DNA from 4 places in the Kineococcus sp. G2 genome. Region 1 is predicted to be linked to each of the others. Evidence: riboswitches for the same ligand, from Rfam matches in the RefSeq annotation. Region 1 holds a riboswitch; each other region holds the start of a gene.

Region 1 (4,190 bases):
ACGTGGTCGTCACCGTCAGCCCGAAACCGAGCTGCTCGGTGACCGCGGCCATGGCCGAGACCGCCATGAGCGGGTCGTTGACGGGCACCTGGGCGGCCGCGCGCACGGCGGCGTCGCGCGAGCCGCCGTGCACGTCGTACACGCCGAGGACGTCGGCGAGGAAGAGGGCGTCGAAACCCCCGCGCTCCAGCAGCTGCGCCAGGTCCGTCCAGTACCGCAGGGTGCGGTACTCGGCGCTGCGGTCCTCCGGGCGCGCCCACAACCCGGCGGCCTGGTGCCCCACGCAGGCCATGGCGAAGGCGTTCAGGCGAAGCGGTGCGGTGCTCACGGGACGACGGTCTCCAGGTTCTTCGAGGTGGTGTCCAGGGGCCGGTGGGCCGTCTCCGGGGCCGCGGCGGCGCAGGCGGCGGTGAGCAGCGCCAGTGCGCTGACGAAGCCGGCGACCAGCCACGGCGCGCCGCCGGCCAGGGCCAGCAGCGAAGCCGCGACGAGGGGGGTCAGCCCGCCGCCGAGGACCGCGCCGATGGAGTAGCCCAGCGAGGCGCCGCTGTAGCGGGTGCGCGCGGGGAACTGCTCGGCGAAGAACGCCCCCTGCGCGCCGTACATGCTGTCGTGCCCGAGGTTCACGGCGACGACGAGCGCGCCGACGATCAGCACGGTGGAACCGGTGTCGAGCAGCAGGAACGCCGGCCCGGTGAACACCGCGGTGAGCAGCGCCCCGAACAGGTACACGGGCCTGCGGCCGAAGCGGTCCGAGGCCAGTCCCCACAGCGGGGTGGTGGCCAGGCTCAGCACGGAGACGACCAGGACGGCGAGCAGGCCCACGTCGGCGCCGTCGGCGCGCACCTGCTCGGTGAGGTAGTTCAGGGCGAAGACGGTGTAGAGGACGTACCCGCCGATCTGGCCCAGGCGCATGCCGCTGGTCAGGAGCACCCCGCGGGCGTCCTCGCGCAGCACGTCGGCGACCGGGCGGCGGGCGACGGCACCGGCGCGGCGCAGGTCCGAGAACACCGGCGAGTCGGTCACCTTCAGCCGGATGACCAGACCGACCACGACGAGCACTGCGCTGGCCAGGAACGGCACCCGCCAGCCCCAGGAGAGGAACTGCTCGGGGGTGGTGAGGGTGCGGGTCAGCCAGAAGCCCCCGCTGGCCAGGACCATGCCCGCGGCCGAGCCCATCTGCGGCACGGCGCCGAACAACCCCCTGCGCCGCTCGGGGGCGTGCTCCACCGCCAGCAGCACGGCACCGCCCCACTCGCCGCCGGTGGAGAAGCCCTGCAGCAGGCGGGCGGTCACGAGCAGCACGGGCGCGGCGACCCCGATGGCCGCGTAGGTGGGCAGCAGGCCGATGAGGGCCGTCGAGGCGCCCATGAGCAGCAGGGACGCCACCAGGACCTTCTTGCGCCCCAGCCGGTCCCCCAGGTGACCGGCGACCGCGCCGCCCAGCGGGCGCGCGATGAAGCCCACCGCGTACGTGGCGAACGCCGCGACGACCCCGACAGCACCGCCGACCTGCGGGAAGAACAGCGGGGCGAACACCAGCGCGGCCGCCGTGCCGTAGAGGTAGTAGTCGTACCACTCGATCGTGGTGCCGACGAAGCTGCCGAGCGCGGCGCGCCGCCGCAGGACGCGGCGGTCGACGGCAGCGGGGACGACGACACGAGCAGCGCTCACCGGGACTCCCATCGGTCCTGGCGGAAGCACCTTCCCCGAGGGGTGGTTGCTGCGGCGTCGTCGAGCCAGGTCTCTCAGCCGCTCTGGATGGTCGTCCAGGAACCTAGGGCACCCGATCGCCCGCGCGCAAACCGCGGCGGGTCAGCCGCGGCGGCTGCGGATCTGCTCGCTGAGGGCGGGCAGGACCTCGTTGAGGTCGCCCACGATCCCGTAGTCGGCGAACTCGAAGATCGGGGCGTCCGGGTCGCTGTTCACCGCCACGACGGTCACCGAGGCCGCCATGCCGCCGCGGTGGTGCACCGCGCCGGACACGCCGGCACCCACGTACAGCCGCGGGCTGATCGTCACGCCCGTCTGCCCCACCTGGGCCTCGTGCCCGATCCAGCCCTCGTCGGTGGCGACGCGGGTGGCGCCCACGGCCCCGCCGAGCACGTCGGCGAGCTCCTCCACGGCCGAGAAGTCGCCCTCCACGCCGCGGCCGCCGACGACCACGACCTCCGCCTCGGCCAGCGCCGGGCGGTCCGAGGTGGGCCGGGCCTCACGGGAGTGGACGGTGACCGCGCGCGCGGCCGCCGAAGCCGCCACGCGGTGCTCGACCACCTCGGCCGGTGCGGCCTGCGCCGCGGGCGCGGCCTGCACGGAGTTCGGGGCCAGCGCCACCACGCCGAACGGCCCGGTGAGCGCGCAGCGCGTCGTCCACGTCCCCGCCAGGACCGTCTTGACCGCCGTGAAGCGGCCGTCGGCGTCGCGCTCGAGGCCGCCGGCGCCGGTGACGACCCCCGCGCCGGTGCGCACGGCGAGGCGGGCGGCGACCTCCTTGCCCTCGAACGTGGAGGCCACCAGCAGCAGCGGGGCGTCCACCTCGGCGCGCACCGCCTCCAGCGCGTCCACGACGGAGGCGGTCAGGCGGTCGTCGGCGCCGTCGACGAGCACGTGGTGCAGCGCGTGGCCCCCGTGCGCGCCGACCTGCGCGCGCACCTCCTCGGCCGGTGCGGGGCCGATCCACACGGCGTGCACCCGCGCGTCCGGCAGGTCGCGCGCCAGGGTCAGCAGCTCCAGGGCCGTGGGGCGCAGCCGCCCGTCGCCGTGGTCGAGCAGGACGAGGACGTTCACGCGAAACCCTTCTGCGCCAGGTAGTCCACGAGAGCGGGCACCGTCTCCGCGCCGCCGGTCACGAGCACCCGGTCCGAGCGCTCGGGGCGGGGTGAGGCCTCCACGACCCGGGCCGCGGACCCGTCCAGGCCCACGGTGGCGGGGTCCACGCCGAGGTCGGCGAGGGAGAGCACCTCCACCGGCTTCTTGCGGGCGGCGAGGATGCCCTTGAAGTCGGGGAACCGGGCGCGGAACGCCTGGTCGGTCACCGACAGCACGGCCGGCGCGGGAGCGCTGAGCTCCTCCACGTCGGTGGAGGTCTCGCGGCGCACCCGCACGGTGCCGTCCTCGACGGTGATGCGGTCGGCGAGGGTGAGCTGCGGCCAGTCCAGCAGGGCCGCCAGGGCGGCCGGCACCAGGGAGGTCAGCCCGTCCAGGCCCGCCATGCCCGCGACCACGACGTCCACCGGCCGCTCGGCGTGCACGCGGCGCACCGCCGCGGCCAGCACGCGGGCGGTGGCGATCGCGTCGGAACCGGCGATCGCGTCGTCGCGCACGTGCACCGCGCTCGTGGCACCCATCGCCAGGCCGCGGCGCAGGGCCTCCACGGCCGCGGCGGGCCCGACGGTGAGGGCGACGACCTCGTGCGGCTCGGCGCCCTCCGCGACCGGGTGCGCCTCGACCAGGCGCAGCCCGGCCTCCAGCGCGTCCTCGTCCAGCTCGTTGAGGGTGTCGTCCTCGCCGCCGCGGGCCAGCAGCCCGTCCTCGCGGAAGGAGCGGGCCGACTGGATGTCGGGGACGTGCTTGACGCAGACGACGACGCGCACTCAGGCCTCCCGGGCGGCGGCCTCGGCGAGCACCTCGCGCGAGTACCTGATCATGTCCTCGCGGGGGACGACCTTGACGCGCTCGCGGCCGTGCGGCTGGCCCAGCGCCCGCTCGTAGGCGTCCAGGACCTCCCAGTCGTTCCAGGTGAGGACCTCCACGCCCTTGGCCGTCAGCGCGTCCAGCACGGCCTGCGGGTCCGGCTCGGCGGCGCGCTCGAGACCGGCCGCGTCGGCGACGAGGTGGCGGACCGTCTCGGAGGCGTCGGACTTGGTGTGCCCGATGAGGCCGACGGGCCCGCGCTTGATCCAGCCGGTGCAGTACACGCCGCCCAGGTGCTCGCCCTCCGGGGAGAGCACGCGGCCCTCGTGGTTGGAGATGACGCCCTTGAGCTCGTCGAACGGCACGCCCGGCAGCGGGGAGCCGAAGTAGCCGACCGCGCGGTACACGGCCTGCACGTCCCAGGTGCGCACGTCCCCGGTGCCCTCGACCGTGCCGTCGCCCGTCAGGCGGGTGCGCTCGGTGCGCAGCGCGCTGACGTGGCCGTCGGTGCCGACGATCTCCACGGGGGCGTGCAGGAAGTGCAGGTGGATGCGCCG
Region 2 (4,190 bases), on a different contig from region 1:
GCACGGCCGGGCCGGGCCGGTGGTGCTGGGGCCGGCCGGTGAGCACGACCTGCTCACCGGGCGGGTGCGCGGCGGCGACCCGCTGGCGCCGTTCGGGCCGCGGGCGGCGGGGGAGGTGCTGCGGGTGATGCGCATGAGCACCGCCCCGGCCCTGCTGGTGCACTCCGCCGTGGACGAGCGCACCGGCGAGGTGCACGCCTTCGAGGAGCAGGTCGCCCACCACGGCGGCCTGGGCGGGGAGCAGAACGAGGCCGTGCTGGTGCACCCGGCCGACTGGGTCGTCGACGAGGACCTGCTGGACACCTCCGTGCCCGGTGAGCGGCTGCTGGTGGGGGCCGACACCGTGCACCGGCAGCTCGTGCGCTGGATGCGCGCCGAGGGCGTGCTGCCCGCGGCTGAGCCGCCCGCCCCGTCCCGGCGCGAGGGTCGCGCCGAGGGGCCCGGGATCGATCGGGCCGGGGCCGAGCGGGCCGGCGCCGAGGGGGCCGGGCGGTGAGCGGGGCGCGGTTGCGCTGGCTGGGGCACTCCACGGCCGTGCTCGACGCGGCCGGGGTGCGGGTCGTCACCGACCCGGTGCTGCGCGGCGCGTTCGCGCACCTGCGCCGCCGGCCCCCGCTGCCGGACCCGGAGCACTCCGCGGACCCGGCCCTGGTGCTCGTGTCCCACCTGCACCACGACCACCTGGACCTGCCCTCGCTGCGCCGGATCCGCCCGCGCTGGGTGGTGGCCCCGCCCGGCTCCGCCGCGTGGGTGCAGCAGCGGCTGCGCGGTACCGGCAGCGCCGTGGGGGAGGTCGCCGTGGGGCGTTCGGTCCAGCTGCCCGGGGCGCCGTCCGGCCCGCTGACGGTGACGGCGCTGCCCGCCCACCACGACGGCCGCCGCACCCTGGGCCGGCTGACGGGCGCCCCCGCCGCGGCGGAGCCGGTGGGTCACCTCGTCCGGCTGCCGGGGGTGTTCCCGCTGCGCGCCGAGGCCGACGGCGGGCCCGACCTGCTGCTGTGGGCGGTGGGCGACACCGGGGAGTTCCCCGGCTTCGCCGAGTCGGTGCTGGAGGCGGCCGGCCGCCCGCCGGACGTGGCGCTGGTGCCGGTGGGCGGCTGGGGCCACACCCTCGGTGAGCACCACCTGGACCCCGAGCAGGCCGCCGCCGTCGTGGCGCGGGTGCGCCCGCACCTGGCGGTGCCGGTGCACTGGGGCACGTTCGCCCCCGTGGGCCTGGCCCGCACGATGGGCGACCGCTGGACGGCGCCGGGCCGGCGCTTCGCGGGGGCGGTGGTGGCGGCGGGCGGCCGGGCGGTGCTGCTGCGGCCGCGCGGCGCCCTCGACCTCGACGCCGCCGGGGAGCTGGTGCCGGACCGGCCCGTCACCGGGTGACGCCGGCCGTCCGGGGCACCTGTTTTGACAGGTGCGCTTCGTGTCGCGTTTGATGTCCTCACCCATCCAGAGCGGCCGAGAGACCTGGCTCGACGACGCCGCAGCAACCTCCTGACGTTCCCTGGCCGGAACGACGGGTGCGGTGCTCACGCCAGGAGCGATGGAGGAGCAGTGTCGGCCGTGCCCACCCAGTCAGCCTTCCGTGCCGCGGGAGAGCCCGCCGCCGTGCGCGGTGAGGAGCCCGGCGCCGAGCGCGTCGAGGCCGCCGGTGTCGCCCTGCGCGGTGTCGGGCGCGCCTTCCGCACCCCCGCCGGCACCCACGACGTCCTGGCGGGCGTCGACGCGGACATCGCCGCCGGCAGCACCGTGGCCCTCCTGGGCGCCTCCGGCAGCGGCAAGTCCACCCTGCTGCGGCTGGTCGCCGGGCTGGACGCGCCCACCGCGGGCACCGTCGAGGTCGGCGGGGAGGTGGTGCGCGGGGTGAACGCGCGCACGGGCGTGGTGTTCCAGGAGCCCCGGCTGCTGCCGTGGCGGGACCTCGCCGGCAACGTCGCCCTGGGCCTGCCCCGCGGCACTCCCCGCGCGCAGGGCCGCGCGCAGGTGCTGCACCGGCTGGAGACCGTGGGCCTGGCCGGGTTCGCCGGTCACCGCCCGCGCCGCGTCTCCGGCGGCATGGCCCAGCGCGCCGCGCTGGCCCGCGCCCTCGTGCGCCGGCCCGGCGTGCTGCTGATGGACGAGCCGTTCGCCGCGCTGGACGCCCTGACCCGCCTGCGCATGCAGGACCTGCTGGACGACGTGCAGCGCAGCACCGGCGCGACCGTCCTGCTGGTGACCCACGACGTCGACGAGGCGCTGCACCTGGCCGACCGGGTCCTCGTGCTCGGCACCACCGAGGATCGCGCCGGCGCGCACGTGGTGCGCGACCTGCGCGTGGACGTGCCCCGGCCGCGCGACCGCGGCGACGCCGACCTCGCCCACCTGCGGGTGGAGCTGCTGGAGCTCCTCGGCGTACCGCGCTCCCACGCCTGACCGCACCCCACCACCGCTCCCGGAACCCCGCGCGAACCCGCGCGGCTGCGACCCGCGCACCCGAACGCGCACACCGAAACCCCGTGTCCCGCCGTGCCCGCGGGCACCGCTTCCCCCTGGAGAGAACCGTGTCCCACGCCCCGCGTCCCTTCGCCCGCCGCACCGCCCTGGGTGCCCTGCTCGGCGGCGTCGCCCTCGGCGCGGCCGGCTGCGTGAAGGGGGAGTCCTCCTCCAGCGCCACCGCGGCGGCCGGCTCCGCCTCCGGCGGCGACACCGTGCGCCTGGACTACGCCTACTACAACCCGCTGAGCCTGGTGGTGCGCGAGCGGCGGATCCTGGAGGACGCGGGGCTGACCGTGCAGTGGGAGCAGTCCCTGGGCAGCAACAAGGCCAACGAGTTCCTGCGCAACGACAACCTCGACCTGGCCTCCACCGCCGGTGCCGCGGTGCTGCAGGCGCGCTCCAACGGCCAGGCCGTGCAGACCGTCGACGTGTACTCGCAGCCGGAGTGGACCGCCCTGGTCGTCGGGCCCGACTCGACGGTGACCGACGTGGCGGGTCTGCGCGGCAAGCGGATCGCCGCCACCACCGGCACCGACCCGTACTTCTTCCTGCGCCAGGCGCTGGACCTGGCGGGCCTGTCGGCCTCCGACGTGGAGATCGTGAACCTGCAGCACCCGGACGGCCGCGCGGCCCTGGAGCGCGGTGACGTGGACGCCTGGGCCGGGCTGGACCCGAACATGGCCGCCACCGAGGTGCAGAACGGCTCCCGGCTGCTGTACCGGAACGTGGACCTCAACACCTACGGCGTGCTCAACGCCCGTGAGGAGTTCATCCAGAGCTCCCCGGAGCTCGTGCAGCAGGTCGTCGACGCCTACGAGCAGGCGCGCGCGTGGGCGCTGGCGAACCCCGACGAGCTCGTGGCGCTGTACGCGGAGCAGGCGCAGCTGGACCCGCAGGTCGCCTCCCTGGTCCTCACCGAGCGCACCGGCCTGGACATCGACCCGGTGCCGGGCGACGCGCAGCGCACGGTGCTGGAGGGCGTCATCCCGCTCATGGCCGCCAACGGCGACGTCCGCTCCGAGGAGGAGGCGCTGACGGCCCTGGACGGGCTGTTCGCGCCCGAGTTCGCCGAGAAGGCGGCCTCGGCGTGAGCGTGAGCGCGCCGGAGCGGCCGGTGGCGGCGGACGCGCCCGCCGCCCGCCGCACGGGTTCCGGTCGGTGGCTGCTGGGGGCGCTGGTGCCGCTGGCGCTGCTGGTGACCTGGCAGCTCCTCTCGACCGCGGGGGTGTTCTCGCGCGTGCAGCTGCCCCCGCCGGCGGACGTGCTGCGCGCCGCGGTCGACATGTGGCGCGCCGGGGACCTGCAGCTGAACATCGCCATCAGCACGCAGCGGGTCCTGCTGGGTTTCCTGTGGGGTGCGGGGCTGGGGGTCGTGCTCGGCGGGCTGACCGGTCTGCTGCGCTCGGTCTCCGCGCTGCTGGCTCCCACGATCGGGGCGCTGCGGGCGGTGCCGTCGCTGGCGTGGGTGCCGCTGCTGGGCCTGTGGATCGGCATCGGGGAGACCCCGAAGATCGTGCTGATCGCGATCGGGGCGTTCTTCCCCGTCTACACCACCGTGCACTCCGCGCTCAGCCACCTCGACCCGGCGCTCGTGGAGGTGGGCCGGGCCTACGGCCGCAGCGGGGTGCGGTTGTTCACCGAGATCCTGCTGCCGGCCACGGCGCCGTCGCTGCTGTCGGGGCTGCGCCTGGCGCTGGCGCAGGCGTGGTTGTTCCTGGTGGCTG
Region 3 (4,190 bases), on a different contig from region 1:
ACGCGGCGGTGCGGCTGCTGCCGCCGGTCTCCGCCGTCGGCGGGGCGCTGCCGGTGGGCGGGCCGCGCCGGGTGGCGCTGCTGGGCCGCCCGAACGTCGGCAAGTCCAGCATGCTCAACAAGCTGGCCGGTTCCGAGCGGGTCGTGGTGCACCCCACCGCCGGCACCACCCGCGACCCGGTGGACGAGCTCATCGAGCTGGGCGGGCGCACCTGGCGCTTCGTGGACACCGCGGGCATCCGCCGCCGGGTGCACCTGACCAAGGGGGCCGACTTCTACGCCTCGCTGCGCACGCAGGCGGCGCTGGAGAAGGCGGAGGTGGCCGTGGTGCTCCTGGACGCCAGCGAGCCGCTCACGGAGCAGGACATCCGGATCATCTCGATGGTCGTGGAGTCCGGTCGCGCGCTCGTGGTGGCCTACAACAAGTGGGACCTGACCGACGAGGAGCGCCGGCACTACCTCGAGCGCGAGATCGAGAAGGAGCTGGTCCAGATCCCGTGGGCGCCGCGGGTGAACGTCTCGGCGATGACCGGCCGGCACCTGGAGCGGCTCGTGCCGGCCCTGGACACCGCCCTGGAGTCGTGGGACACCCGCGTGCCCACCGGGCGGCTCAACAGCTTCCTGGGGCAGGTCGTGGCGGCCCACCCGCACCCGGTGCGCGGCGGCAAGCAGCCGCGCATCCTGTTCGGCACGCAGGCCTCCACGCGTCCGCCGCGCTTCGTGGTCTTCGCCAGCGGCTTCCTGGAGGCCGGCTACCGCCGCTTCCTGGAGCGGCGCCTGCGCGAGGAGTTCGGCTTCACGGGCACCCCGATCGAGCTGAGCGTCCGGGTGCGGGAGAAGCGCCGGAAGTGATGTAGGGTTTACCCCGGTTCGCCGCCCGGCAACGGGGGAGCGGGCCATCGGGCTGTGGCGCAGCTTGGTAGCGCACTTGACTGGGGGTCAAGGGGTCGCAGGTTCAAATCCTGTCAGCCCGACAGGGGATCACCGCGCAGCGGTGAGGAGAGGGCCGGTTCCGTTCGGAACCGGCCCTCTCGCCGTGTCCGGGGGGTTCGCCTACCCTGGTGGGGCCAGGAGCACGACGACGAGCCCCCGGGGTCCACCATGACGACGCGCACGCCCACGCCACCGGCACCACCGCGTGGTCGGCGCAGGCCCGGCGGTGTCGCGATCGCCTCCGTCGTCCTCGGGCTCGCCGGTGCGCTGACCGGGCTGGTGCCGAGCCTGCACGTGCTGGCCCTGTGCCTGGCGGTGCTCGGCGCCGCGGCGGGCCTGGTGGCCCTCCTGCGCGGCCGCGGCCCGGTGCGGCGCACCGCCGCGGCCGGGCTGGTGCTGTCGCTGGCCGCGGCCGCCGTGGTCGTCGCCGTCACCGCCGCCGCCCGCGACGACGTGGTCACGGACGTGGTCGAGGACGCCCCCGGGGACGTGGCGGGGGAGCTCCCGGCCGACCCCGCCGGGGGCCTCGCCGGCGGCACGCGGCCGTCCGGGTCGCCCGAGGGCGTGGCGGTGACCGGCTGCGGCGAGCCCGACGCCTCCGGTGCCGCCACCGCCGTGGTGGAGGTGACCAACACCGCGCAGCAGACGCGCAGCCTCGCCGTCGCCGTGGAGTGGATGGACGCCGCCGACGCGCAGCTGGGCGTCGGGCGGGCCGTCGCGCGCGACCTCGCACCCGGGGAGAGCACCACCGTGCGGGTCGAGGGGACCGGTGTGGGCGGGGCCGTGGCGTGCCGCGCGCTGGAGGTCGTCCCCGCCTGAGCGGCGGCGGCGCTCCACGCCCCGGTCGAGGTTGACAGCACTGCCCCGCAACGGGCACGGTGTGGCCCACGACCATCCAGAGCGGCCGAGAGACCTGGCTCGACGACGCCGCAGCAACCCCCCTCCCGCAGGGCGTGGGTGCTTCCGCCAGGACCGATGGAGGGCACGGCATGACGCAGGACCGCACCACCGAACTGCACTCCCGACGGCACATCGACCTGTGCCGCCGCGGTTCCGCCGCCTGTCGCTGACGCGCGGACCCCGACCGCGGGGTGCGCCTCGCGGACCCGAGGCGCACTCCGCCGCCACCTCCGCCCGATCCCGGGCGCACGGAGGACCCACCGCTGAAACACCGCCCTGCCGTCGTGCGACGGCAGGGTCCGTCCCGAACCCGAGAGGAACACATGCCCACGCCCACGTCCGTCGCGGTGCCCACCGACACCACCGAGGCGAAGTTCGCCGCCTACGCCCACCCCGAGAAGCTCGTGAGCACCGCCTGGCTCGCGGAGAACCTGGGCCGTGAGGGTCTGGTCGTGGTGGAGAGCGACGAGGACGTCCTGCTGTACGAGACCGGCCACATCCCCGGCGCGGTCAAGGTCGACTGGCACACCGAGCTGAACGACCCCGTCACCCGCGACTACGTCGACGGCGCGGGGTTCGCGGACCTGCTCTCCCGCAAGGGGATCCGCCGCGAGGACACGGTCGTGCTGTACGGCGACAAGAGCAACTGGTGGGCCGCGTACGCGCTGTGGGTGTTCACCCTGTTCGGCCACGAGGACGTGCGGTTGCTGGACGGTGGCCGCGCCAAGTGGGCCGCCGAGGGTCGCGATCTGACCACCGAGGCGCCGCAGCGCGAGCGCACCGAGTACCCCGTCGTGGAGCGCGACGACAGCCGCGTGCGCGCGTTCGCGCCGGACGTGCGCGAGCACCGCGGCGGCCTGGTGGACGTGCGTTCCGCGCCGGAGTACACCGGTGAGCGCACCCACATGCCTGACTACCCGCAGGAGGGGACCCTGCGCGGCGGGCACATCGCGGGCGCGGCGAGCGTGCCGTGGGCGAAGGCGGCCAACGAGGACGGCACCTTCAAGGACCGCTCGCAGCTCGAGGAGATCTACTTCGACGCCGCGGGACTGACCCCGCAGACGGATACGATCACCTACTGCCGCATCGGTGAGCGCTCCAGCCACACCTGGTTCGTGCTGACGCACCTGCTGGGCCTGGAGAACGTGCGCAACTACGACGGGTCCTGGACGGAGTGGGGCAACGCGGTGCGCGCGCCCATCGCGGTGGGCCCGGAGCCGGGCACGCGCTGAACCCGGGTACTGCTCGGCGGGGGGTCCGCGGTGCACACCGCGGACCCCCTGCGCGCATCCGTGTGCGGCGCCACCCGGGTTCAGACGGTGGAGTGCTCGGTGACGGCCTCCTCGAGCGCGTCCTTGCGCGCGGCGAGCAGCGCGTCGACCGCGGCCGGGTCGTCGCGGTCCAGCTCGACCATGCGCCGACGCGTCTGCCCGCCGCGGACCACGCGCAGCTGGTCCTCGCCGATGCCGACGATCGCGGCGGCCGCGACGTCCTCGGCGCTCTCGTACTCGAAGCCGTGCTCGGCGCCGGCGCGCGAGCTCTCCATCATCGGGGTGCTGGTGGCGCCGGGGTAGACGTTGAGCACCCGTACCCCCTCCCCGGCCAGCTCCCGCCGCAGGGCGTCGCCGAAGTGCGCGACACCGGCCTTGGTGGCGGCGTACGTCGCGTAGAAGGGCAGTGCCACCAGCCCGATGCCGGAGGAGACGTTGACCACCAACCCGTCCCCGGCGGCGCGCAGCAGCGGCAGGGCGGCCCTGGTCAGCAGGATCGGAGCGGTCAGGTTCAGGGCGATCTGAGCCAGCACCTCCCTCTCCTGCAGCGACTCCAGCCGGCCGGCGCGCACGTTGCCGGCGTTGTTGACCAGGACGTCCAGCCCGCCGAAGGCGTCACGGGCGCTGTCGGCCACCTCTCGAGGCGCACCGGGGGCGGTGAGGTCGGCCGCGACGACGTGCGCCCGGCCGCCCCGCTCGCGGACGAGAGCGGCCACCTCCTCCAGGGGGCCGGCGCGCCGTCCCACGAGGGTCAGGCGCGCTGGCTGTCCGGCCAACTGCAGCGCCAGCGCACGGCCGATGCCGCTGCCGGCACCGGTGATCACGATCGAGCGGTTCCGCAGGTCCACGGCGGAGCCGTGCCCGGCCCGCCGTGCGTCAAACCCCCTGCCGGTCCGCCCCGTCCAGCGCACTGACGACCTCACCGACCACCACCACCGCCGGCGGCCGCACGCCGGCCGCCCGGGCCACCTCCGCGATCCGCGCCAGGGGAGCGGTGGTGGTGCGCTGGCGGGCGCTCCACCCGTCCTGCACGACCGCGACCGGGGTGGCGGGGTCCTTGCCCGCCTCCAGCAGCGCGTCGGCCAGG
Region 4 (4,190 bases), on a different contig from region 1:
GGGCGAGGTGGGGCACGACGAGGCCGACGAAGCCGATCGCACCGGAGGCGGCGACGAGCACGCCCACGCACAGGGAGACCGCGACGAGCAGCGCGGTGCGGAACGCGGCGGGGGAGACGCCCAGGCCGCGGGCGGTCTCGTCGCCCAGGGCGAGGGCGTCCAGGCGCGGCCCCCACGCGGTCAGGGCCGCGACGGTGCCGGCGGCCACGACGAGCACGGCGGTCAGCGGGGCGCCCCAGGAGGCCAGGCCGAGCGAGCCCAGCAGCCAGAACACCACCGAGCGGGCGCCCTCGGCGGAGCCGGAGGCGAAGACGAGGAAGCTGGTGGCGGCGTGCAGGGCGTACCCGACGGCCACGCCCGCCAGCAGCAGCCGCGCCGAGGTGACCCGCCCGGCGCCGCGGGCGACGGCGTACACCAGCACCGCCGCGGCCAGCGCGCCGGTGAACGCGCTGCCGGACAGGGCGTGCTCGCCCCAGCCGGCGCCGGCGCCCAGCAGGATGGCGGCGGCGGCGCCCGTGGAGGCGCCGGAGGTCACGCCCAGCAGCTGCGGGTCGGCCAGCGGGTTGCGGACCATGGCCTGCATCGCCGCCCCGCACACGGCCAGGCCCGCGCCGACCGCCAGGCCCAGCAGCACCCGCGGCAGCCGCACCTGCCACACCACCGCGTCCTCGACCGGGCCCCAGGCGGGGGTGGCCGGTGCGCCGAGCAGGTGGTGGGCGCTGATGCGCAGCACGTCACCGGGGGCCACGGCCGCCGCCCCCACCGCCGCGCCGGCCAGGGCGGCGGCGACGGCGGCCGCGACGAGGGCGGCCAGCACCAGGGTCCGGCGGCGGGTGGCGGCGCGCCGGCCCAGCGGGTCGCGCAGCGGGGCGGGCGTGGGACGGGGCGGGGCGCCGGCTGTCGGCACGGGACCTCCTGCGGCGCGGCGGGCTGGTGCTGTTGCAATCTACTCGCGACAAGGGCACCGCCCCGCGCTCGGCTCCCCGGTGCGGACGCGGATCCGGGCCGATCCGGGCCCGTCCGGGCCGACCCGGGGGTGGACCGGTGCGTTTTGACGTCCGATCCAGCGCCTCCTACGATTTGCGACGGCATCGAGTGTCAGCGACAAGCCCTGGCTTGCTGACCGGCAACCCTCGTCCGCGGTGGGGTGCTCCAGGTGAAAGCCCGGCGGGACGGAGCGTCCCGCAAGCGTGTGGCCGCCCGTCGCAGCAGCGACGGACCGGCCTGGCCGAGCAGGAGGCGACCCGTCGTGAGCCCACGCGCCACGTCCCCCTCGTGTCCCCGGGGCGGTACCGCCGCCGGCGGCTGACCGCCCCTCCCCGGCGAGCGCCCCTCGCCGCTCCCGCCGGCCGCGCGCCGGAGGCACCCCGAGAGCCCGCACCACCCCACGAGGAGACCCGAGTTGTCCAGCGCCGCCACCCCTCCCTCCCTGCCCGACAAGCCCGGGCGCAGCAAGCTGCCGATCGTCATCGGCGTCGCCGTCCTCGCGGTCGTCGCGATCGTCGTCGCGCTCGTCGTGCGCAACACCGGTGACGACGAGACCGCCACCACCGCGGCGGGCGAGACGCAGACCGTGCGCATCGGCGTCACCGACCAGGCCGAGCCGTACTGGCAGACCTACGTCGACCTGGCCCGCGAGCGCCTCGGCGTGGACGTGGAGCTGGTGAACTTCTCCGACTACAGCCTGCCGAACCCGGCTCTGAGCCAGGGCGAGGTCGACCTCAACCAGTTCCAGCACACCCAGTACCTGGCGAACTACAACGTCACCGCGGGCGACGACCTGCAGCCGATCGGCTCCACCGCCGTGTACCCGCTGCCGCTGTACTCCACCCGGTACGACGACCCCTCGCAGCTCCCGCAGGGCGCGAAGGTCGCCGTCCCGGACGACGCCATCAACGAGGCGCGTGCGCTGCTCGTGCTGCAGGACGCGGGCCTGCTGACCCTCGCCGACGGCGGTTCCGCCTTCTCCACCGTGCAGGACGTGCAGGACGCGAAGGTCGAGGTCGTCCCGCTGGACGCCTCCCAGACCGCCGGTGCGCTGCAGAACGGCTCCGTCGCCGCCGCCGTCGTCAACAACAACTACGCCACCAGCGCCGGGCTCGCCGTCGAGGACGTCGTCCACCAGGACGACCCCGAGAGCGCGGCCTCGGTGCCCTACGTGAACCTCTTCGTCTCGCGCGCCGAGGACACCGGCAACCAGACCTACCTGGACCTCGCCGAGCTCATCCACGACCCCGCCGTGCAGGCGGAGTTCGTCGAGAGCTACCCGCAGGCCGTCGTCCGCGACGTCGACCCCGCCACCCTGCAGGAGCAGCTGGCGGACGTCGAGGAGGACGCGCGGGCGGCGCAGGGCTGACGTGGCAGAACCCATCGTCCGCCTGACGGGCGTCACCAAGCGGTACGAGCGCGGCGGCAAGGCCGTCGCCGCCGTCGACGACGTCAGCCTCGACGTGCACGAGGGGGAGGTCCTCGCCGTCATCGGGTACTCCGGCGCCGGCAAGTCCACCCTCGTGCGGCTGGTGAACGCCCTGGAGGCGCCCACCTCCGGCACCGTGACCGTCGCCGGGCAGGACCTCACCCGGCTGGGCGAGAAGGAGCTGCGCCGGGCGCGCCAGCGCATCGGCATGATCTTCCAGCAGTTCAACCTGTTCCGATCGCGCACCGTCGCCGGGAACGTCGCCTACCCGCTGAAGGTGGCCGGCGTCCCCCGGGAGCAGCGCGACGCCCGGGTCGCCGAGCTGCTCGACTTCGTCGGCCTGCTGGACCGCGCCCACGCCCACCCCGAGCAGCTCTCCGGCGGGCAGAAGCAGCGCGTCGGCATCGCCCGCGCGCTGGCGACGAACCCGCCGCTGCTGCTGGCCGACGAGGCCACCAGCGCGCTGGACCCGGAGACCACCACCGAGGTCCTCTCGCTGCTGCGGCGGGTCAACCGCGAGCTCGGCGTGACCATCGTGGTCATCACCCACGAGATGGACGCCGTGCGGCAGATCGCCGACCGGGTCGCGGTCATGGAGGCCGGCCGCGTCGTCGAGGTCGGCGACGTCTACGACGTGTTCTCCACCCCGCAGACCGCCCCGGCGCAGCGGTTCGTGCGCAGCGTCCTGCACGACCGGCCCACCCGGGAGCAGCTGGCGCGGCTGCGCGAGCACCACCCCGGGCGCGTGGTCACCGTGCAGATCACCGACGAGGTGGGCCTGCAGAAGCGGATCGACGACGCGTTCGCCACCGCCGGGGTGCGCACCGAGCTCGTGCACGGCGGGGTGGGGGAGCTGCGCGAGCGGCGCATCGGCTCCCTCACCTACGAGGCCACCGGCCCCGACGCCGCCGTGGACGCCGCCCTGACCGCTCTGCGCGACGCGGGCGTGCGGGCCGAGGAGGAGGTCTGACGTGGAGGGTTTCCTCAGCACGCTCGACGTCTACGTCGAGTCCATCTGGGAGACGCTGTTCATGGCGCTCGTCTCGATGGTCGCCTCCGGCGTCCTCGGGCTGGCGCTCGGGATCGCCCTGTACGCCACCCGCCCCGGTCACCTGCTCGGCAACCGGGCCGTGTTCGGCGTCCTCGGCGTCGTGGTGAACATCGTCCGCCCCATCCCGTTCGTCATCTTCCTGGCGGCGGTCACGCCGCTGCAGATCGCGGTGCTCGGCACCACCATCGGCACCGGGGCGGTGACGTTCGCGATCGCGCTGGCCGCGGCGTTCGCCGTCTCCCGCATCGTCGAGCAGAGCCTCGTCGGGGTGGACCCCGGCGTGGTGGAGGCCGCCCGCGCGGCCGGCGCCTCCCGGCTGCGGATCCTGTTCGGGGTGGTCGTCCCCGAGGGCCTGGGCCCGCTCGTGCTGGGGTACACGTTCATCTTCGTCGGCATCGTCGACATGACCGCCCAGGCCGGTCTCGTCGGCGGCGGCGGGCTGGGCGACTACGCCATCACGTACGGCTCGCAGCGCTACGACTGGGGCATCGTCTACGTCAGCGTCGCCACGATCATCGTCATCGTGCAGGTCGGGCAGTTCGTCGGGAACCGCATCGCCCGCGGCGTCCTGCGCCGCTGAACCCTCCCGCTCCGCCGACGGGCGGGCCTCCGCACCGCCACCGGGCGGGTCCTCACGCCGTGGGGGCCCGCCCGTCGGCGTCCACCCGCACCCGCCCCTGCCTCCTCGGTGATCGAGGAAGTGGCAACTTCCTCGATCACCGA

What was found. Region 1 has a riboswitch for S-adenosylmethionine ahead of V9U69_RS05705 (MFS transporter). Riboswitches for the same ligand answer to the same signal wherever they lie in the genome.
Region 2: linked by a shared signal. The riboswitch ahead of V9U69_RS01405 (ABC transporter ATP-binding protein) and the one ahead of V9U69_RS05705 (MFS transporter) in region 1 are both predicted to bind S-adenosylmethionine.
Region 3: linked by a shared signal. The riboswitch ahead of V9U69_RS18000 (sulfurtransferase) and the one ahead of V9U69_RS05705 (MFS transporter) in region 1 are both predicted to bind S-adenosylmethionine.
Region 4: linked by a shared signal. The riboswitch ahead of V9U69_RS03750 (MetQ/NlpA family ABC transporter substrate-binding protein) and the one ahead of V9U69_RS05705 (MFS transporter) in region 1 are both predicted to bind S-adenosylmethionine.

Annotation. Positions count from the first base shown of each region.
Region 1 is NZ_JBBBEM010000027.1:12,964-17,153, forward strand. Features, by position in the region: gene V9U69_RS05700 (LLM class flavin-dependent oxidoreductase) at 1-328, opposite strand, end outside; gene V9U69_RS05705 (MFS transporter) at 325-1,674, opposite strand; SAM riboswitch class I at 1,680-1,768, opposite strand; gene V9U69_RS05710 (electron transfer flavoprotein subunit alpha/FixB family protein) at 1,816-2,787, opposite strand; gene V9U69_RS05715 (electron transfer flavoprotein subunit beta/FixA family protein) at 2,784-3,593, opposite strand; gene V9U69_RS05720 (FAD-dependent oxidoreductase) at 3,594-4,190, opposite strand, start outside.
Region 2 is NZ_JBBBEM010000008.1:31,262-35,451, forward strand. Features, by position in the region: gene V9U69_RS01395 (alkaline phosphatase family protein) at 1-496, shown strand, start outside; gene V9U69_RS01400 (MBL fold metallo-hydrolase) at 493-1,374, shown strand; SAM riboswitch class I at 1,434-1,541, shown strand; gene V9U69_RS01405 (ABC transporter ATP-binding protein) at 1,600-2,403, shown strand; gene V9U69_RS01410 (aliphatic sulfonate ABC transporter substrate-binding protein) at 2,532-3,557, shown strand; gene V9U69_RS01415 (ABC transporter permease) at 3,554-4,190, shown strand, end outside.
Region 3 is NZ_JBBBEM010000133.1:7,469-11,658, reverse strand. Features, by position in the region: gene der (ribosome biogenesis GTPase Der) at 1-851, shown strand, start outside; tRNA gene V9U69_RS18010 (tRNA-Pro) at 900-973, shown strand; gene V9U69_RS18005 (FxLYD domain-containing protein) at 1,101-1,751, shown strand; SAM riboswitch class I at 1,821-1,914, shown strand; gene V9U69_RS18000 (sulfurtransferase) at 2,156-3,064, shown strand; gene V9U69_RS17995 (SDR family NAD(P)-dependent oxidoreductase) at 3,145-3,951, opposite strand; gene cobA (uroporphyrinogen-III C-methyltransferase) at 3,980-4,190, opposite strand, start outside.
Region 4 is NZ_JBBBEM010000017.1:57,858-62,047, forward strand. Features, by position in the region: gene V9U69_RS03745 (FecCD family ABC transporter permease) at 1-907, opposite strand, end outside; SAM riboswitch class IV at 1,088-1,197, shown strand; gene V9U69_RS03750 (MetQ/NlpA family ABC transporter substrate-binding protein) at 1,403-2,356, shown strand; gene V9U69_RS03755 (methionine ABC transporter ATP-binding protein) at 2,358-3,386, shown strand; gene V9U69_RS03760 (methionine ABC transporter permease) at 3,448-4,047, shown strand.